4 regions of the Nocardia sp. NBC_01329 genome follow, and region 1 is predicted to be linked to each of the others. Evidence: riboswitches for the same ligand, from Rfam matches in the RefSeq annotation. Region 1 holds a riboswitch; each other region holds the start of a gene.

Region 1 (5,265 bases):
CATATTCACCGACACCACGAACACCATGATCAACAGCGCCGGCGCGAGCACCGCCCAGGGTTGCATGCCGAATCCGGAACGATTTTCGGTGATCATCAACGCCCAGTCCGGTGACGGCGGCCGCATACCCAGTCCGAGGAAGCCACCGACCGCCACAATGGAGATCACCCCGGACAGCCGCACTCCGGCATCGGCCAGCACCACCGACCGCAGGTTGGGCAGTATCTCGACCACCGCGACCCACCACAGCGGTTCACCCCGGGCCCGCGCCGACTCCACATAGCCCGCACCGGCCATATCGTGCACCGCGGTGCGCACTATTCGGACGATCCAGGGCACCGAGGCCAGGGACGCCGTCAGCAGTACCGCGGCCGGCCCGGCGCCGAGGGCGGTGGCGATCACGGCGAGAAGCAGAAACCACGGTACGACCACGACCGCGTCCACCGGCCGCGTGATCCACGAGTCCATCCGCGGTCGCAGTCCGGCGATCAAGCCCAGGCTCAGACCCAGCGAGTAGGCGATCACGAGCGCTATCGCCGAGATCGCCAGTAGTGACCAGCCCCCGTGCAATACGCGCGACAGCACATCACGACCGACCAGATCGGTGCCCAGCGGATACGCCGGGCTCGGCGGCCGGAACGGCGGGCCGACCGGTGCGGTCGGCGAATACGGCGCGAACAGTGGACCGAAAACGACCACACCCAGCACTCCCGCCAGGACCAGCGACCACCACGCTTTCCTCACCACCGGCCCTCCCCCACCACGGCCCGGGCCCGCGGGCTGACCATCAGGGCGAACATATCCGCGAGCACGTGGATGCCGATCCCGAATGCGGCCAGCAGGACGGCGGCGGACTGGACGAACGGATAGTCCCGCGCCGAGATCGCGATCAGCAACTCCTTCGACACTCCTGGATAGGAGAACAGCGTTTCCACGACGGCGATGCCGCCGACCAAGCCCACTACCGAGCCCGCGAGTGGGTGGACGGAGGCGGAGACGGCGTTGGGGGCGGCGTGCCGCAGGATCAACCGGATCCCGCCGACACCGTTCAGCCGGGCGGTCCGGATGTACTCGGAGGCCATGACTCCAGCGGTTTGCGCCCGAACCATCCGCGCCGGGTGCGGCGACAAACCCAGGAGCAGACAGGCCACCGGCAGGACCAGAACCTGCGGCCGGTCCCAGACACTGGTACCTGCGGGAATCAGCGAAACCGCGGGCAGCAGCCGCAGGGACAATGCGATCACGGCGACCAGCAGTACGCCGAGGACGAACGAAGGTACCGCTTCGAGGGCCAGTGCCGCGACGCTGATCACCCGATCGGTCCGGGAGCCCGCCCGCGACCCGGCCAGTAGCCCCAGGCCGAGCGCCAGCGGGATCAGCAGCACGATGGTGAGCACCGCCAGCGCGGCACTGTTCGCGAGACGGTCGAACAGTACGTCGTCCACCGGACGACCCGAGATCAGCGATTTTCCGAGATCGCCGCGCAGGAATCCGGACACCCATTCGGCGAACCGGATCGGCGCGGGCCTGTCCAGTCCCAGCTCCGCCCGCAGGGCCGCCAATTGCTCCGGCGACGGATCACCTGCTCCTTGCCGGGTCAGGATCACCACCGCCGCATCCGAATCCAGCAGTTCGAAGAGCCCGAAAACGAGTACGGTGACGATGATCAGCACACCCGCCCCGGCAGCTGCTCGCCGTAGGAAATAGCGCAGCACGCCGGCCCTCAGCCGCGCGCCGCTAGCCAGGTGGTGGCGTAGTTCGCCCAATCGTCGGTACCCGGGACCCCGGCCCGCATTCCTCCGACATTGTTGCGTGCGGCGTCGGGCCGCTTGGCGAAGCTGTGCAGGATGTAGCCGCCCTCCTGCCACAGTTCTTCCTGCAGTTCGAAATACAACCCGCGGCGGCGGTCGGGGTCCATCGCGGCCCGTGCCGCCGCGAATTTCGCGTCCCAGGCCGGTCGCCGCCATCCGGTGCCGTTGCTCGGTGACGAACCGGTGCCGGTCTGGCCGTAGAAATAGTCGAGACTGTAGTTCCACCAGCCGATATGGGTCAGCGGGCGTTTGCCGGTGACCTGCGAGAAGTAGGTGTCGGCCGGGGTGGATTCGAGCCGGATGGTGATCCCGGCGGCCTTGGCCTGCTCGGCGAACAAGGTCGCCGACTCGACCATCCCCGGCATACCGTCGGCGGTCGGCAGGGTGACCTCGAGGTTCGCTTTCCCGGCGGCGCGCAGGAGTTCGCGGGCCCGCTGTGGATCGTAGGGGCGCTGCGGGAGGGTGTCGTTGTAGAAAGGCGCGCCTTTGCCGTAGATGTCGTTGCCTACCTCCCCGTAGCCGTAGTAGACGGAATCGACCATCGCCTGCCGGTCCACGGCCAGCCGCATCGCCTGCCGGACGCGCACATCGTCGAACGGCGGCAGGTCCACGCGCATCTGGAAAGCGCCCATCAACCCTTCCGGCGGCACGATCACCATCGCGGTGGGATCGCTCTCCAAGTTCCGGGCCTGCAGATAGCTCAACTCGTGCACCACATCCGCCTCACCGGACAGGAAGGCGTTCATTCGTGCCTCGGTCTCGGCGATCTGGATGATCTCGACCTCGTCCAGGTGGGTCCGCCCATCCCAGTAGCGGTCGTTGCGGCGCAGCACGGTGCGGTCCCCAGGAGACCAGGAGGCCAACGCGAACGGACCGGTCCCCACCGACAGCGTGCGCTCGTCGATGGTGGCGGTGCCGTTTTTGACGATGTAGCAGTACCATCCCGCGAGCACCGAACCGAAATCCGCGATCGGTGTCTGCATCGCCACCACAACCGTCAGATCACCGTCGGCTTTCGTTCGCGCCATATCGACCATGGCGAGATCACCGGAGGACGACCTGGCGGGATCGAGCATCCGCTCGAAACTCCACAGCACATCACGGGAGGTCAGCGGCGAACCGTCGCTGAAGACCACTCCGGGCCGCAGCTGGATCCGCCAGACGCTGCCGTCGGCATTCGGTTCCAGCGAACGTGCGAGCCGGTATCGCAGGGTGAGATCGTTGTTGTACGCGACCAATCTGTCCCAGACATTCTTCGACACCGCGCCACCGGCCGAACTTCCGGCCTCATGCGGATCGAGCACATCGGCGATCGCCGAACGGCCCGCGATCACCGACCGCAGCCGGCCACCCGGTTGCGGCGGGCCGGTCGGCGGACCGGAAGGCGCACCGGTGCCACAGGCTGTCAGTATCGGAACGCCGCCCAGAGCCGTGAGCCCGAGCAGCCCTGCCGTCCCGGTCAGCATTCGCCGACGGCCGATACCGGATCGGCCCGTTGTCAAGTTGTCCATAGCCATCCTCGTGGGTGTATCCCGAAACCGCGGCGCAGGTGTCCTGGCTCCCGGATCGACGCATCTCCACCGGCCTTCCGACCCGGGTAGGTCGTGGCCACGCATGGCGGATCGCTCCTCGGTGACAGTTGCGGGACAGCCCCGGATTCACACCGGTGTTCCCTGCACCGCGAATGACGTTACCGGGATCTCATCCCCCCGTCGTGACCCACTCGCGCAGAGGGGAATCGAGGGATCCCGCTCGTCAGCCCCTCATCGACGCGTTACCGCAGCTCGCGACAAGGGCTGGAGTCGAGGTATCAGGCCACGACCGGGCGCTGGGAGACGCCAACGTATTCGCTCAGCGGCCGGATCAGTGCGTTGGATTCGCCCTGTTCGATGATGTGAGCGGTCCAGCCGGTGATACGGCTCATCACGAAAACAGGAGTGAACACCTCGATATCGAACCCCAGCAGGTGGTAGGCGGGCCCGGTGGGGAAATCGAGATTGGGCGCGATCCCGGTGGCCTCGTCCATGGTTCGCTCGAGTGCCTCGTACATCTGCACCCACTTCTGCCCGTCGGTGACCGCGGCGATGTCCAGGAACGCTTTCTTCATGGTGGGCACCCGGGAGTCACCGTTCTTGTAGACCCGGTGGCCGAAACCCATCACCTTTTCCTTCTTCGCCAGCTTCTCGCGCAGCCACGCCTCGGCCAGGCCGGGGTCGCCGATCTCGAGCATATGGTGCATGACGGCCTCGTTGGCTCCGCCGTGCAGCGACCCCTTGAGCGCACCGATGGCGGCGGTGACCGCGCTGTAGATATCCGACAGGGTCGAGGTGACCACCCGGGCAGCGAACGTGGAGGCGTTGAAACTGTGCTCGGCGTACAGGATCAACGACACCTCGAACGCCTTCACCAGTTCCGGTGCCGGCACCGTACCGAAGCACATATCGAGGAAGTTCTCGGCGTAACCCATATGAGAGTGGGGCGCGATCGGATCGAGGCCACGGCGGCGGCGGTGATCGGCCGCGACGATGGTCGGCAGGACCGCGAACATCCGCAACGACTTGGCACGGTTGGCCTCGGCCGAATTATCGTCCTCGGCGGGATCTTCGGCGCCGAGATAGCTGATCGCCGTCCGGACCACATCCATCGGATGACAGGTGTCGGGCATTTTCGCCACCAGTGAGAGCAGCGACCGGTCGGCGCGGCGCGAGGCCCGTTCTTGCTGCTGGAACCGCTCGAGTTCGGTGTCGGTCGGCAGCTCGCCGTACCAGAGCAGGTAGGCCACCTGCTCGAAACTGCAATGGGCCGCCAGATCCTGCACCGCATAGCCGCGATAGGTCAGCGAGTTCGTTTCCGGCACCACCTTCGAGATCGCGGTGGTGTCGACGACGACGCCTGCCAGACCCTTGTAGATGGTCGGTATCGCGATGTCCGTCATCACTGGTTCCTTCCCAACGTGAAATCGAATACATCGGAATCGAATTCGTTGTAGCGCTCGTACCGCAACAGCTCGTAGAGGCGACTGCGCGGCTGCATTCGATCCAGCAGGCCGGATTGCGTTCCCTCCGCGTAGATCTCACGCAACCCCGCCTCGGCGGCGTACATCGCCAGCCGGAGGGTGGAGACCGGATAGATGACCGCGTTGTAGCCGATCGATTCCAGCGTGGCGGCCGGGACGAGTTCGGACTTACCGAACTCGGTCATATTGGCCAGCAGCGGAGTCGAGACAGCGGCGCGGAACTTCTCGAACTCCGCTGGTGTGTACAACGCTTCGGTGAAGATCAGATCAGCGCCCGCGTCGGCATAGGCTTTCGCCCGCTCGATCGCGGCCTCGATTCCTTCGATCCCGGCGGCGTCGGTACGCGCGCAGATCACGAAGTTCGGGTCACGACGGGCCGATACCGCCGCACGCAGCCGACGGAGCATCTCCTCGGTGGGCACCACGGCCTTGCCGTCC
Region 2 (5,265 bases), 2.9 Mb from region 1:
CTGGTCTCCACCACGTGGCGGGCTTCCAGTTCGTCCACCGAGCTCAGGCCCTCGCGACGTCCGATCAGCATCGAGGGCGTGACCTTCTCGACGATGCTGCGGATGAATCCGCCGGGTACCTCACCGCCGTCCAGCGCGTTCAGCGTCGCTTTGACCGCGCCGCAACTGTCGTGTCCGAGTACCACGATGAGCGGCACGTTCAGCACACCCACGCCGTATTCGATGGACCCCAGCACCGCCGCGTCGATCACGTGGCCCGCGGTGCGCACCACGAACATATCGCCGAGGCCCTGGTCGAAGATCAATTCCGCCGCGACCCGCGAATCCCCGCAGCCGAACAGCACCGCGGACGGACTCTGGCCGCCGACGAGCTTGGCTCGATCGGCGGCTCCCTGACTAGGATGCAGCAGCGTGTCGTTCACGAAGCGCTCGTTTCCCTCGCGCAGCGACTTCCAGGCACTTACCGGGTTGGATTGAGGCATGGTGTCCATTCTGCACGATTTGGTGTGCTCGCTTGCTTCGGTCCCGTGACAGCGCGGCGGCTATCCGCGCCCATCCGGTGAAACTGCACGGTGAGCTGAACGGAGCGGGTCGAGTGAGCGGTACGAGCGTCGGAAATCCGGACGCGGGCGAGCGCCGTGCCGGTGGGATCGAACCCGGCGCGATCGACTCCGGCACGCTGATCGACTGGTACACCCGCGCGGCCCGGGATCTGCCGTGGCGGCGGCCCGAGGTGAGCGCCTGGCAGATTCTGATGAGCGAGATCATGCTGCAGCAGACACCCGTATCGCGAGTGGAACCGATCTGGCGTGAGTGGGTGCAGCGCTGGCCGGTGCCCTCGGCCATGGCGGCGGCGAGCGCGGGCGAGGTACTCCGGGCCTGGGGCAAACTCGGCTATCCGCGCCGCGCCCTGCGACTTCATGAATGCGCGCAGGTGCTGGCCGCCGAGCACGGTGACGCGGTGCCCGACGATGTGGAGATACTTCTCGGACTGCCCGGGATCGGCGCGTACACCGCGCGCGCGGTCGCCTGTTTCGCCTATGGACAGCGGGTACCGGTGGTGGACACCAATGTGCGCAGGGTGGTGGCGCGAGCCGTGCACGGTCGCGGTGAGGCCGGTAATCCGGCCACGCGCGATCTGCGGGAGACCGAGGCGCTGTTGCCGGGACGGGTCGATCGGGCGGCGGTGTTCTCGGCAGCGCTGATGGAACTCGGCGCGACGGTGTGCACCGCGCGGACCCCGGATTGCACGCGCTGTCCACTGCCGCGCTGTGCGTGGGTCGCCGCGGGCCGGCCGGTCACCGAATCGACGCGCCGCACGCAGAAGTACGAGGGCACGGACCGGCAGGCACGCGGGCGGCTCCTCGACGTACTGCGGGCCGCGCCCGCACCGGTGGAACGTGTCCGGCTGGACCTCGCCTGGACTCGGGACCCCGGCCAGCGCGACCGCGCGCTGGATTCACTGCTGGTCGACGGGTTGATCGAACAGACCGACGACGGACGGTTCGCGCTGGCAGGCGAGGGCTGAGGACGGCCGCTCATCTCTCGACGGCGGTCCGCCGGGGCCGGGCGAGGAAACGCTCGACCTCGACCCGGTAGCGCGCCGGCTGATCGTCGTGCACCAAATGCCCGGCCTCGGGTATCAAGACGTGCTCGGCAGCGGGATGCAGTTCGGCCATCCGGCGCATCTGGCCCGCCGGGGTGATCGTGTATTCGCCCTCGAGCAGCAGGGTGGGCACGGTGAGCCGCCCCCATTCCGGCCAGAACGAGCGGGTGCCCCATTCCTCCGAGATAGCCCGGAAAGTGGCCACCTCCCCGTGTAACCGATAGCCGTCCGCGCCGCGCTCGAACGAATTCAGGAAGTAGCGTCCCGCGACCGGCCCGAAATGCGCCAGCAGCGCTTCCTCGTCGGGGAAGGGCTGCGGCCACGCTTCGACCATCGCGGCCCAGTGCGCGGCCGTACGCCCGGTGAAATCGGCGGCCATATCCTCGACCACCAGCGCGCGCACCCGGCTCGGATACGTGGCCGCGAAAACCCATCCGTGCAGGCCGCCCATCGAATGGCCGATCACGGTCATCGGCTCGGCGATACCCGAGGTGGCTTCGGCGAGATCGGCGACGAACGCGTCGGTGGCGAGTTCGTCCGGAGCAGGCCGCCCGTGGCCGGCGGCGTCGAAAGTGAACACCCGGCCGTGGTCACGCAGCCATACGACCTGGTCCTGCCAGGTCCGGGCACTGCCCATCAGTCCGTGCAGCAGCAGTATCGGGGCCCCGGCCCCACCTTCGTCGTGCAACACCGGGCCGAGTTTATTCACAACCCTCCACAGGCCGGCACAGCGACAACCACCGCGCGCCCCGGTCCGGGTTCGTCGCTGCGCCCAGATCGCCCGTGGCTCTGCCCGATTACCACCTCCATAGTCGAGTCCCCGGGTTCTGGAGCGGCGTCGGCCCTGACGCGCCTCAACGCTTCATCGCCCGAGACGTCTACCACGCCCTGACCAACCAACCCACACCACCAGATTGAAATCTATAGGCGCATCAGAGCGAACGAGCGCAGCGACCGAGCGCGTGCAGCAGGCCGTACAACGATCGGCGACTGTAGAGCACCGACAATGCCGTGAACCTCTCCAGGCCGGTCGAAGCGCACTCCTGCACCTTCGCCTACTCCGGACGGTCACCATTCGTGGTCGGGGCCCGCCCCGGTTCTGGAGCGACAGAGCGATGGAGCGCAGCGACTGAGCGCCGGAGTGAAGAACCGGGGTCACGAGGGCCCCGACCGCCCCGCCGAAGGCGGGGCAAATAAACACAGCCCTAAGCTCGGGGCATGGCTGTTGTGAAGATCAATGCGATCGAGATCCCCGAGGGCGCGGGTCCGGAGCTGGAGAAGCGGTTCGCCCACCGCGCGCACGCGGTCGAGAACTCCCCCGGGTTCCTCGGCTTCCAGTTGTTGCGGCCCACCGCCGGGGAGAACCGGTACTTCGTCGTCACCCAGTGGGATTCCGAGGAGTCCTTCGCGGCGTGGCGCGACGGCCCGGCCAAGGAGGCACACGCCGGGCAGCAGAACAAACCTGTCGCCACCGGCGCCTCACTGCTGGAATTCGAGGTAGTGCTCGATGTAGCGGGTAAACCCGCCTCCTGATCCTGCCGGACCCACCTGGCCACGCCACCGAACACAGTGGCGTGGCCAGTGCTTATGCCCGGGCATATTGACGACCGGTCGCTGCTGGTGTCAAGGTTCGAGGTGAAAGCGGAGGTGACGCGGTAATCCGGTGAGAACCCGGAGCGGTCGCGCCACTGTGATGTCCACGCCGTCATCGGGTGGGCAGAGCCAGACACCGGCACCTGCGCAGAACTCGCGAACCGGACGCGATCATCCGGATGAGGAGGATCGATCATGGCCATAGCCCATGTCCCGAGCAGGGCCGCCGACACATCGGCGACAGTGCTCGTCACCGTCGGAGTCGTCCTGCTGGCGTTGTTGACGCTGTATCTGGTCGGGTTCGACCAAGGTGCCGTATCGCGCAGCGGAATGTTCGTGCACGAGCTCATGCACGACGGTCGCCATCTGCTGGGTGTTCCATGCCATTGAGCGGATCCTTCGGTGCTCTGTTGCTCCGTGGTCTGCTCGCCGGTCTGATCGCCGGTCTCCTCGCGGGGGTCGTCGGCAATTTCGTCGGTGAACCCGCGGTCGACGCTGCCATCGCCATCGAGGAGGCGGCGGCTCCCCCCGCGGAGCATTCCCACGATTCCGGCGTCGCGCACGAAGTGAGCACCGAACATACGCATGGGGACGAGGCCGTGGTGAGCAGGCCCTGGCAGAGGTTCGGGCAGTTCCTCGCGAGCGCTCTGGCGGGTATGGCGTTCGGCGTGATCGTCGCGACCGCGGCGCATTACGTCCGGCGGTTCAGCTCGTTGTCCGGCGGGCGGCTCGTGTTGGGACTCGGCCTGGCCGGGTGGGTCGCGGTGGTCGCGGTGCCGTTCTTCAAGTACCCGGCGAACCCACCGGCGGTGGGCGATCCGGAGACGATCAACGACCGAACCCTGCTGTGGGTGGCCGCGGTGGTGCTGGGTCTGGTGGCCGTCGCGGTCGGTGGTTACCTCTGGAAAGCGCTGCGGGCGCAGCCGGAATCCTTCCGGCTGATCGCCGCGGTGGCGGGTTTCGGACTCGTCGTCACAGTCGGTTACGTACTACTGCCCGGGGTGAACGAAGTGGGCGCCGATTTCCCCGCGACGTTGTTGTGGGAGTTCCGGGCCGCCTCGCTGGCGGTATCCACCACGTTGTGGGTGAGTATCGGACTCGCTTTCGCCGCACTCACCGAATGGAGCACTCGCCGTAGTACGGCGGTACCGGAGGTCGCTGCTACGCCCGGGTGATCCCGGCCGTAGCTGCGGCCGGGCAGGGTCGGTGTATGAACGACACCGCACTCGTTTACCGGGACAACACAATCGCCGCACGGCCCGCGGCCGTCACCACAGCCTTCGTCGCGCTCATGGCGGCCGTCGGCTGGGGTGTCGCCGAAACTGTCGTACACAGCGTGGGCCTGTTGACCGACAACGCGGCCGATATCGGCTCACTCGCGGGCAACTGGCTGTTCAGGAGCGTGGTCTATGGGGTGGTGCTCGCTGTCGCCTGGCGAATGTCGCGGGGTGACCGGTGGGCGCGGGTCCTGCTCACCGCCGGGATCGGAGTGATCGGGACGGCTTCACTGGTGGTGGAGCCCATTCGCATGTTCGCGGCTTCGGGCACGGACGTGTTCACCGACCTCAGCGCAACGACCGTCCTTGTAGCGCTCACCCGAATCGGACATCTCTGTGCGGTATTCGTCGCGATCCCCGCCATGTATACACCGGCCGCGCGCAGCTGGTTCCGGGCCGGGCCCGGAGCCGAACGATACGAAGCGGCATGATCCCGGGCCCCGTGCGGGGCCCGGGACAGCGATCAGGATTCCAGGGCGGCGTCGAGTGTGATGTCGTCCACTCCGCTCAGCGCCTTGCTGATCGGGCAGCCTGCCTTCGCGGCGGCCGCCGCGGCCGCGAAACCGGCTTCGTCGAGCCCGGACACCCGGCCGCGCACCGTCAGCGCGATCCGGCTGATCCGGAAACCGCCCGCCGGATCGGGGCCCAGGGTGACTGCGGCCGATACGTCCAGGCTCTGCGGCGTACCACCGACCTGGGCGATCTCGTTCGACAGCGCCATCGCGTAGCAGGACGAATGCGCACCGGCGATCAACTCTTCGGGGCTGGTCGTACCGTCGGCGTCATCGG
Region 3 (5,265 bases), 830 kb from region 1:
CCCGGCGTCAAACCTGGCAACGGTATAGCCGAGGGGAAAGGGGCCGGGGCCATGGAGGAAAGGCAGAGATGCCGGGCGGTGCGGCGGTCGCTGTCCGCGCCGGCGCGATTGCGGCCGGTGCTGCGGATGACGCAGACCTGTCCGCAGTGTGTGGCGCGGCGGACGAAACGCCGGGAACCGGGGGCGGGGGAACTGGAGAGCTGAACGGCCCGGGTCGCGCCGTGTGACGCGACCCGGGCCGGAGATTCACCGCACGCTACGGGCAGCGGCCACCATATTGCGCAGGGAGGCTTCCACCTCGGCGGGGCCGCGGGTTTTCAGACCGCAGTCGGGATTGACCCAGAGGCGTTCGGCCGGAACCGCTTTCAGCGCCGCGCGCAGGGACGCGGTAATTTCTTCGACGCCGGGGACCCGGGGCGAGTGGATATCGTAGACACCGGGCCCCACCCCGGCGTCGAAGCCCGACGCGTTCAGATCGTCCAGAACCTCCATATGTGATCGGGCGGCCTCGATCGAGGTCACGTCGGCGTCCAGTCCGGCGATCGCCTCGATCACCTCGCCGAATTCCGAATAGCACAGGTGCGTGTGGATCTGCACGGAGTCGGCCACCCCGGAGGTCGCCAACCGGAACGCGTCCACCGACCAGTCCAGGTACGCCCGCTGATCGGCGGTGCGCAGTGGTAGCAGTTCACGCAGGGCCGGTTCGTCGACCTGGACGATCCGGATACCGGCGCTCTGCAGATCCACCGTCTCGTCCCGGATGGCCAGGGCAACCTGCCGAGCCGAGTCCGCCAGGGGCTGGTCGTCGCGGACGAAGGACCAGGCCAGGATAGTGACCGGACCGGTGAGCATGCCCTTGACCGGTTTATCGGTGAGCGACTGCGCGTAGGTGATCCAGTCCACCGTCATCGCGGCGGGGCGGGAGACATCGCCGAACAGGATCGGCGGGCGTACGCAGCGAGTGCCGTAGGACTGCACCCAGCCCAGTTCCGTGGCCGCGAATCCGTCGAGCTGTTCGGCGAAGTACTGCACCATATCGTTGCGTTCCGGTTCGCCGTGTACCAGTACATCGAGCTCCAGCTTCTCCTGGAGCGCGATGACCTCGCTGATCTCCGCCCGCATCCGCCGCACATACTCGGCTCGGTCGATCTCGCCGGAGCGCAGTGCCGCGCGGGCCAGCCGGATCGCCGAGGTCTGTGGGTAGGAGCCGATAGTGGTGGTGGGCAGGGCGGGGAGCCGCAGCCGATCCTGTTGCAGGGACCGGCGCTGTTCGGCGGGCGCCCGCCGAACAGCATCCGGGCCCAGTGCCGCCAGCCGCGCGCGTACCTGCGCGTTGCCGATCCGCGGATCGTCTCGGCGGCTCGCCGCGGCGGCGCGAGCAGCCGCCAGTTCCGCTGCGACGGCCTCGGTCCCGGAATTCAGACCACTGGCCAGCACCCGCACCTCGGCGGTCTTCTCGGCACCGAAGGCGAGCCAGGAACGCAGCGCGTCGTCGAGCCGGGCCTCCACCGCCAGCGAGTAGGGGACGTGCAGCAGTGAGCACGAGGTGGAGACCGCCAGAGACCGCACACTGCCCAGCAGTGCGGCCAGTGTCGACAGCGCGGCGTCCAGATCGGTGCGCCACACGTTGCGGCCGTCGACCACACCCGCGACGAGCAGTTTGTGTGCCAGTGCGGGAATCGCCGCGACCGCGGCGATATCGGCACCCGCGACCAGATCGACCGCGATACCTTCGATATCGGTCCCGGCCAGAGCATCCAGCGCCGGCCCCGGATGGCCGAAGTAGGTGGCGACCAGGATGGCCGGGCGGTTCTCCGATTCCGTCAGTTCCGTGTAGACGTGACGCAGTGTCGCTATCTCGGCCTCGGTGAGATCGGTGACCAGAGCGGGCTCGTCGAGCTGCACCCACTTCGCCCCCGCTTCGGCCAGCAGCCGCAGCAGCTCCCGGTACAGCGGGATCAGTTCCCCGACGCGGTCCAGGGCCGCCCCGCCGGTGGCCTTGGCGAGTTTCAGGAAGGTGACCGGCCCGATGACCACGGGCCGTGCCGCGACGCCCGATTCGATCGCCTCCGCCACCTGCTCCAGCAGATCGCCGGGATGCAGAGTGAAGGTCGTCTCCGGACCGAGTTCGGGGACCAGATAGTGGTAGTTCGTATCGAACCACTTGGTCATCTCCAGCGGTTCCACCGATTCGTTGCCGCGGGCGGCCGCGAAATAGCGGTCCAGCGGATTCTCGATATCGGCCACCCGGGTCGGCAGGGCGCCCAGTAGGGCGGCCGTATCGAGCATCTGGTCGTAGTAGGAGAAGGTGCCGACGGGGATCGAATCCAGGCCGGCGGCAGCCAGCTCGGCGTACTGATCGCGGCGCAATGCGCGCCCGGTCTCGTGCAGCTGCGCCGCGTCGATGCGCCCGTTCCAGTAGGACTCGATCGCGCGTTTGAGCTCCCGGCGCGGGCCCACCCGGGGAAGTCCGAGAACCGTTGCGGTGAACGGGCTCTGCGAAATAACAGTCACGGTGTTCTCCAGTGCTGAAGTTCGACGGCCATCGCCGTTCACGGACGCACGGCACCGATGAGACCCCGGACGACCCGGCCGCAAGGGCAGGTCGAAATGTCAGCACTGGTGGCGGCGCCTGATCCACGAGGCGGTGGCCACCGGATACGGCGTACCCGGTACAACCGGCAGGTCTTCGGACTCGCGGGCACCGGCCGTTACGGCCGACCTACTGGCCGTCGCTTCCCAGGCTGTACGGCCCAGTGCTGATGACGGCGGTCGTTCCTGCTCACCGCTGCGGGACAGTTCCGGATTCCCACCGGATTCCCTCTCACCCGCGTATTGCGGGCTTCGGCGCCGGGGGCGGACGTTCGGGGCTCCTCGTCGTCCGGCCGGCGGACCAGCTGCGTGGACCACAATAACGTGGACGCGCCGAGCTGCCCAGGGCGGTCCGGACGGTGCCCGGTCGCATTCGGCTTCGCATACCTTCGCAAGATCGGCCGAGCGCCCTGGACTGGCGGGATATCGCGGCGGCGGAGGATACGTACAGGCCTGGGTCGTTGTCGGTGAGATATGACGGTGCTATGAACAAGACTTCGCAGCGTTGCCATACGCGCTTGTGAAGATCCTGCCAAGTGGACTTCGCTGTCGATCCTGGATGCGGCGCCGGGTACGTTGGTTCAATGTTCTCGAAAGTCTTGGTTGCCAACCGCGGCGAAATCGCCATCCGAGCCTTCCGCGCGGCATACGAGCTCGGTGTCGGGACGGTTGCCGTCTTCCCGCACGAAGACCGCAATTCGGTCCACCGCCTGAAGGCCGACGAGGCATACGAGATCGGGGAGGAAGGCCATCCGGTCCGCGCCTACCTCTCGGTCGAGGCGATCATCGAGGCCGCCGAGACAGCGGGTGCCGACGCGATCTACCCGGGGTACGGGTTCCTGTCGGAGAATCCGGATCTGGCCGCGGCATGCGCGCGGGAGGGGATCACCTTCATCGGCCCCTCCGCCGAAGTCCTCGAACTGGCCGGTAACAAGGCGCGCGCGATCGCCGCGGCGAAGGCGGCCGGGCTGCCGGTGCTGAATTCGAGCGCGCCCTCGGCCGATCTGGCGGAGCTGCTCGCGGCGTCGGAGTCCATGGAGTTCCCGATATTCGTGAAGGCCGTCGCCGGTGGCGGCGGGCGCGGAATGCGCCGGGTCGCCGAGCGGTCCGGACTGCGGGAGGCGATCGAGGCGGCTTCGCGCGAGGCGGAGTCGGCATTCGGCGATCCGACGGTGTTCCTGGAGCAGGCTGTGGTCAATCCGCGCCATATCGAGGTGCAGATCCTGGCCGATACCCAGGGCAATGTCATGCATCTGTTCGAGCGCGACTGTTCGCTGCAACGGCGGCATCAGAAGGTGATCGAGCTGGCCCCGGCGCCGAACCTGGACCCGGAACTGCGGGACCGGATCTGCGCGGACGCGGTGGCCTTCGCCCGGCAGATCGGGTACAGCTGCGCGGGCACCGTGGAATTCCTGCTCGACGAGCGCGGCAACCACGTGTTCATCGAGATGAACCCGCGGATCCAGGTGGAACATACGGTGACCGAGGAGATCACCGATGTGGACCTGGTGCAGTCCCAGTTGCGGATCGCGGCCGGCGAGAGTCTGGCGGATCTGGGGTTGAGCCAGGACAAGGTCACCATCCGGGGCGCGGCCCTGCAGTGCCGGATCACCACCGAGGATCCGGCGAACGGTTTCCGTCCCGATACCGGCCGCATCACCGCGTACCGCACCCCCGGCGGCGCCGGGATCCGGCTCGACGGTGGCGCCAATCTCGGCGCCGAGATCGGGGCCTACTTCGATTCCATGCTGGTCAAACTCACCTGCCGGGGCCGGGAATTCCCGGCCGCGGTGGCCCGTGCGCGGCGTGCGCTGATGGAGTTCCGTATCCGCGGCGTCACCACCAATATCCCGTTCCTGCTCGCTGTCCTCGACGACGAGGATTTCACCGCGGGCCGGATCACCACGTCGTTCATCGACGAACGGCCGGAACTGCTGGCTACGCGTGAGCCGGCCGACCGCGGCACCAAGATCCTGAACTACCTCGCCGATGTGACCGTGAACAAACCGCACGGTGCTCGGCCGACCGCGGTGTATCCGCACGACAAACTGCCCGCGATCGATCTGTCGGTGCCGCCGCCGGACGGTTCGCGGCAGAGGTTGCTGACGCTGGGCCCCGAAGGTTTCGCCCGGGCACTGCGGGAGCAGAAGGCGGTCGGGGTCACCGACACCACGTTCCGGGACGCCCATCAGTCGCTGCTGGCGACCCGGGTGCGGACCAACGGATTGCTGGATGTGGCCGGGCATGTGGCGCGACTGACCCCGGAGCTGTTGTCGATCGAGGCATGGGGTGGGGCGACCTACGATGTGGCGTTGCGATTCTTGTACGAAGACCCGTGGGAGCGGCTGGCGGCGCTGCGCGAGGCGATCCCGAACATCTGCCTGCAGATGCTCCTGCGCGGCCGCAACACCGTCGGATACACGCCTTACCCGGAGCGGGTGACCCGGGCTTTCGTGGCCGAGGCCACCGAGACCGGGATCGATATCTTCCGGATCTTCGACGCCCTGAACAATGTCGACCAGATGCGCCCGGCGATCGACGCGGTCCGCGAAACCGGTACCGCGATCGCCGAAGTGGCGCTGTCCTATACCGGTGATCTCGCCGATCCGGACGAGAAGCTCTACACGCTGGATTACTACCTGAAGCTGGCCGAGCAGATCGTGGACGCGGGCG
Region 4 (5,265 bases), 1.6 Mb from region 1:
GGTCGCGTCGCTGTGTGCCGCGCAGCAGTGCGGTATGTGGCAGGCGTCCGGTGGCCACGACCTCGGCGGCGGTGAAATCGAACGGGGTGTTCGTATCCTGGGTCAGCGCCGCTACCTGACGGGCGTTCTCCCGCATGCTGATCGCCGAGATATTCGTCCCGTCGACCAGGACTCGTCCCGTCGCCGGTGACAGCGCCCGGTAGAGGCAGCGCAACAGGGTGGACTTACCGCTGCCGTTCGGGCCCACGACGCCGATGAACTGTCCCGGTTCGGCAGCCAGGGTCACCGACTCGAGGACCCTCGTGCCGTCGAACTCGACCGTGACGCTTTCGTAGTCGACGCGCATCAGCCGTGCTCCACCAGTGCGCCGCGGCGTCGCATCAACAGCACGAATACGGGGACTCCCACCGCCGCGGTGATGGCGCCAAGGGGTAATTCCTGCGGTGGGATGAGTGTCCGTGCCAACAGGTCCGCGGTCACCAGGAATACCGCGCCCAGCAGCGGTGTCACGATGGTGAGTCGCCGATGGTCGGCGCCCACCAGCAGCCTGGCGATATGGGGAACCACGAGTCCGACGAAGCCGATTGCCCCGCATATCGCGACGAAGCATCCGGTCATCGCGGCGGAGGCGACGAACAGGAACAGCCGGAAGCGGGAGGCGTTCATCCCGAGTGCGGCGCCGACCTCGTCGCCCATCGACAGTGCGTTGAGGTGTCGTGCATACACGGCGATGACCGTCAGTCCGGTCGCGGCCACGGCGGCGACCAGGGGAACCATCTGCCAGGTCGCTCCGGCCAAGCTCCCGAGCAGCCAGAACATCACCGAGCGGGCGGCATCTCCGTGCGGGGCGAGGAATACCAGCACCGTCGTCGCTGCGGAGAAGCCGTAGCCGATGGCGGTGCCGGTGAGGACCAGCCGCAGCGGTACCAGCCCGGCGGCCGACCGCGCCATCAGGTACACGAGCAGCGTGGCGCCGAGTGCCCCGGCGAAGGCCGCGGTGGAGAGTGCGTAGATGCCGAGCGCGCCGAAGGCTCCGAAGAGTACGACCGCGGTGGCGCCCACCGATGCTCCTGAGGAGATTCCGAGAACGTAGGGGTCGGCGAGCGCGTTTCGCACCATGGCCTGTACCAGCAGCCCGACCCCGCCGAGACCGGCCCCGACGAGCGCCGCCAACAACACCCGGGGCAGCCGGGAGTCGACGACGATCCGATAGTTCGCCACATCGCCGGCCGTCACGGTGCCGCCGGTGAGTTCGGCCCACAGGAACCACACGGTGTCACGCCAGGGGATATGTGCCGCGCCCAGTGCCAGCGCGAGGACGGAGACCACCGCAAGCGCCGCGATCAGGACAGGTACCAGCACGGCGACCGACAGCCGCCGCCTCTTGACAGTTCTCATCGGACCGGCGCTACCTTGCCGTCCCGCTCTGGGGTGCGCGAACGCATGCACGCGCCGCGCAGCTCATATCTGGTCAACCGCTCCCTCGGAGTCGACAGGGGACCGCGCCGTCGGCTCGGTCACGCGGGCAGGTCTTCGGGCTCGTGGACACGATGCCGGACGGCGTCACCTACTGACGGTCGCTTCCCGGGTTGTGCGCCCAGTGCTCATGACCGCGGTCGTTTCCACATACCGCTGCGGGGCAGCTCCGGATTCCCACCGGATTCCCTCTTACGAACCGCCCGTCACGGACGGGCGGTAACCAGCGCGCCGTCACCCTAGCAGCCGCTGGGGCCGTTCATCCTGCTGGCGGTCACCGGTCTGGTCTGGACGGTGGGTGCGTTCGTATTCCTGGCGCGGCGGATGCTGCCCGATTTCTGGTTCGAACGTGGTGTCGCCGATGTCGGTCAGGCGATGGGTGTGACTTCCACGGGTCTGATTCTGCTGCGGGTGGTCGACCCGGATCTGAAAACCCCTGCGTATCAGGCTTTCGGCTATAAGCAGCTGATCATGGAGCCGTTCTTCGGTGGTGGACTGGTGACTGCGGGCGTTATTCCGATCATCGCCAACTTCGGCGTCGGCTGGTTGCTCGCCGGGACGGTCGCGCTGTTCGTGGGCGCACTCGCCGCCGGCCTGTTGTACTTCGGTCGCCGCCCTATCGCCACTTCTACGTCGGAGCCGGCCACCGTCTCACCGTGACATTCGCGGTAGCGGCATGTCCCGGCGCCCGAAACAGGCGCCGGGACATAGTGCTTCGGGGTTTTCCCGGCCTCGTCGGTCCGTGTGTTCAGCAACTCGACGAAGCCCGGCCGGGTAGCCGTCGGCCGCGTGAGACCTCGACGTAGTTGCCGGTTCAATATGTCGACGTGCCACAGCGCGCCGTCGTCGCCTGACCCGGCACGCCGGCCATAAAGCCGGCTTCTGGCAGGCTGTACCTACGTAGCTGCTCGACGCGGTCGACGTGCCTTCCGGTGGCGTGGCGCACATGATGAAGCGGCCGGTTTCATCAGCGGGAGGTGGGGGGTTTGATCGTGCGGATGACAACGAGTGCGATCAGGAAGGCGAGTGCGGTGAAGCCGGTTCCTGCGGCGAATGCGGTGGCGATCCCGTGTGCCTGGACGTCGGGTGGCAGGTCGTTGCCCTCGGCACCGCCCATGTCACGAATCGCTGTGCCGAATGCTGTCACCAGTACGGCGAACCCGAGTGCGCCGCCGCCGATCCACTGCATGGTCTGTAGTGCTCCGGATGCGGCGCCCGTGTCCTGTGGTGCGACCCCGGACAGGATGGTGATCGTCAGCGGGACGGTGGTGAGGCCCACTCCGATACCGGCCAACAGTAGGGGGCCGAGCACCGCTGTCAGGTAGCCGCTGTCGGTGTGGAGTTGGGTGAGCCAGAGCATCGCTGCGGTCGCCAGGGCGGCGCCCGCGACCATTACCACCTTGGTGCCGAAACGCTGCACCAATCGTGGCACGGCATACACGGTCGCGAAGACTGCGACTGTCAGTGGCAGGAATGCGAGTCCGGTGCGCACCGGACTGTAGCCGCGGATGTCCCGCAGGAACTGCGTCATGAAATAGATGATGTCGAACAGGGTGGTCGGCACCAGTAGCATGTTGATATAGGCGCCGGCCCGGTTGCGGTCGGTGAACAACCGCAGCGGCAGGATCGGTTGTGCCGCGCGCGACTCGTTGACTACGAACACAGCGACCAACACCGCACCGGTGGCGCAGAATCCGATCGTTTGCGAGTCGGACCAGCCGTGGGCGGAGGCGCGGATGAATCCGTAGACCACAGCGCCGATGCCTGTGGTGCCCAGGAGAGCGCCGGGCATGTCGAAGCGGCCGGGACGGCGTTCGGTCTCATCGATGAACAGCAGTGCGAGTACGGCTATGGCCAATCCGATGGGTACGTTGATGAAGAACACCCATCGCCAGTTCGCGTAGTGGGTGAGGATGCCGCCGAGGATCAGTCCGGTGGCGAGGCTGACGCTGAACATCGCGGAGAATAGACCGAGCGCACGGTTGCGGCGTGGGCCCTCCGCGAAGTTCGTCGCGATCAGGGCGAGCACACTCGGCGCGGCGAAGGCCCCGCCCAAACCCTGCACGACTCGTGCCGCAATGAGCCAGGCGGGGCCGGTGGCCAGGCCGCCGGCGAGCGAAGCCACGGTGAATATGAGCACTCCGCCCACGAAGCAGACACGGCGGCCGAGGATGTCGCCGGCCCGGCCACCCAGCAGTAACAGGCCGCCGAAGGCGAGCGTATAGGCGTTGAATACCCAGGCAAGATCGGTAGTGGAGCAGTTCAGGTCGGCGCGGACGTCGGGCAGCGCGATATTGACGATAGTGACATCCAGCCCGATCATCAATTGGCACAGCAGGACAATGGCCAGGATGACGTTGGGGCGGTGTTTGCGTGCAGGCAGGTGGGCCGATTGCTCGGTCCGGGCATCGGTAGTTGCCACGGGCCACTCCTAATTCTGGTCGCGAACAGGGGCGATGTCGATGGCGGCAGCGAGGGCGCCGATCGTCGGGGCGGACAGGAATTGCCGAGCCTGTACCGATGCGCCGGTCACATCACGGACTTTGCGGAGCATTGCTATCGCCGCGACGGAGGTGCCGCCCGCATGGAAGAAGTCGGTGGAGCGGTCGTAGCAGATACTTCCCATACCTGTTGTGTCACTGAGTAACTCGCTCCATACTTCCGCAACGATACGTTCGGTCGGCGTGGCGAGAGGCTCGGCGACCGGAGGGGGCTGGTGGTCGTGTATCGATTCGGGAAGCTCGCGGGTGGGCAGTGCGATTCCGGTGTCCCAGAAACCCGGGTCGGTGGCCAGCCGTTCGAGGATAGAGGTGAGGTCGTCGAATATCGCGTCCACAGTGCCGGGCGCGAACAATTCCGCAACGGCGTCGAGGCTGATGGTGACCTCGTCGTCCTTCCAGGGTGAAGGACCGACCTGCAGGTCCAGGGAGACCTGTGGGGTGCGGATGCTGCGGAAGGAGCCGAGGATCTGCACCGTTTCCGGCAGCTGGGCGGGTGGACGGAGTCCGAGCATGCTGTGGAACACCACCGGTGCCACCGGTCGTGTGTCGCGGCGGCGCCGTGCGATCTCGCGAGCGACGTCGACTCCGCTGAGTAGTGCGTGATCGAAGGTCTGGGCCGTCACCGATTGGGTGTGCCGGGCCATTTCGGTGAAGGTCGCCGCGTGGGCCAGTCGTAGTTCGACCAGCGCGGTGGTGGCGAACGGACCGATTACCTGGTCCAGGTCGGCAGAGAGCGCCATCCTGTCGAGGTAGAGCACATTGAGCAGGAAATGGCGATGGTGTGCGGCCCGGGCCAGGGCGATGGCGTAGCAGGTCGCGAAGACCGACGACGGGATGATTCCCCGCTCCCGGCACTGTTCGGTGATTTCCGTGAATCGAGTCGGGGTGAGGTGTGCTTCACGACGTTGCATGGTCTCGGATCGGATGCCTTCGGCAGGCGCTGCCGTCGGCAGAGCGGGCGCCGGCGCGAGGTCGTCGATGCGGTCCCACCACCAGTTCCGGTCGCGGGCCCACTCCGGGGTGCGGCGTCGGGCGGCCAGGGTGGCGACGTAGTCGGCGAATCGGGTGGTCTGCGGGGGCAGCATTGCGTTGGGTTCGTCGAGGTAGGTGAGCAGTTCGCTGACCAGGAGCTGTCCGGACCAGCCGTCGGCGACGAGCAGCCCGCACACCACGTGCAGGCTGATCTCGCCCGCGGGGAGTCGGATCGCGACGATGCGGAAGGACCACGGTTCGGGTCCCGGTCCGAGGAGCTGCATTTCGGATCGGACGCGTGTGATCTCCGCCGTGG

What was found. A riboswitch is a leader RNA that binds a small molecule or an ion and turns the genes downstream of it on or off. The one in region 1 is predicted to bind cobalamin.
Region 2: it holds a riboswitch for cobalamin, as region 1 does, so the genes downstream of both, OG405_RS24070 (CbtB domain-containing protein) here and OG405_RS08470 (ABC transporter substrate-binding protein) in region 1, are expected to answer to the same signal.
Region 3: it holds a riboswitch for cobalamin, as region 1 does, so the genes downstream of both, metE (5-methyltetrahydropteroyltriglutamate--homocysteine S-methyltransferase) here and OG405_RS08470 (ABC transporter substrate-binding protein) in region 1, are expected to answer to the same signal.
Region 4: it holds a riboswitch for cobalamin, as region 1 does, so the genes downstream of both, OG405_RS15305 (FecCD family ABC transporter permease) here and OG405_RS08470 (ABC transporter substrate-binding protein) in region 1, are expected to answer to the same signal.

The regions. Positions count from the first base shown of each region.
Region 1 covers NZ_CP108381.1:1,808,936-1,814,200, reverse strand. The annotation lists gene OG405_RS08480 (ABC transporter ATP-binding protein/permease) at 1-747, opposite strand, end outside; gene OG405_RS08475 (ABC transporter permease) at 741-1,715, opposite strand; gene OG405_RS08470 (ABC transporter substrate-binding protein) at 1,724-3,322, opposite strand; cobalamin riboswitch at 3,337-3,524, opposite strand; gene OG405_RS08465 (bifunctional 2-methylcitrate synthase/citrate synthase) at 3,622-4,746, opposite strand; gene prpB (methylisocitrate lyase) at 4,746-5,265, opposite strand, start outside.
Region 2 covers NZ_CP108381.1:5,293,018-5,298,282, forward strand. The annotation lists gene OG405_RS24050 (carbonic anhydrase) at 1-482, opposite strand, end outside; gene OG405_RS24055 (A/G-specific adenine glycosylase) at 650-1,528, shown strand; gene OG405_RS24060 (alpha/beta fold hydrolase) at 1,539-2,297, opposite strand; gene mhuD (mycobilin-forming heme oxygenase MhuD) at 2,825-3,139, shown strand; cobalamin riboswitch at 3,210-3,358, shown strand; gene OG405_RS24070 (CbtB domain-containing protein) at 3,395-3,589, shown strand; gene OG405_RS24075 (CbtA family protein) at 3,580-4,374, shown strand; gene OG405_RS24080 (hypothetical protein) at 4,410-4,907, shown strand; gene OG405_RS24085 (OsmC family peroxiredoxin) at 4,940-5,265, opposite strand, start outside.
Region 3 covers NZ_CP108381.1:976,521-981,785, forward strand. The annotation lists gene metE (5-methyltetrahydropteroyltriglutamate--homocysteine S-methyltransferase) at 247-2,514, opposite strand; cobalamin riboswitch at 2,664-2,867, opposite strand; gene OG405_RS04590 (pyruvate carboxylase) at 3,177-5,265, shown strand, end outside.
Region 4 covers NZ_CP108381.1:3,406,246-3,411,510, reverse strand. The annotation lists gene OG405_RS15310 (ABC transporter ATP-binding protein) at 1-346, opposite strand, end outside; gene OG405_RS15305 (FecCD family ABC transporter permease) at 346-1,398, opposite strand; cobalamin riboswitch at 1,508-1,719, opposite strand; gene OG405_RS15300 (hypothetical protein) at 1,771-2,136, shown strand; gene OG405_RS15295 (MFS transporter) at 2,444-3,898, opposite strand; gene OG405_RS15290 (long-chain-fatty-acid--CoA ligase) at 3,908-5,265, opposite strand, start outside.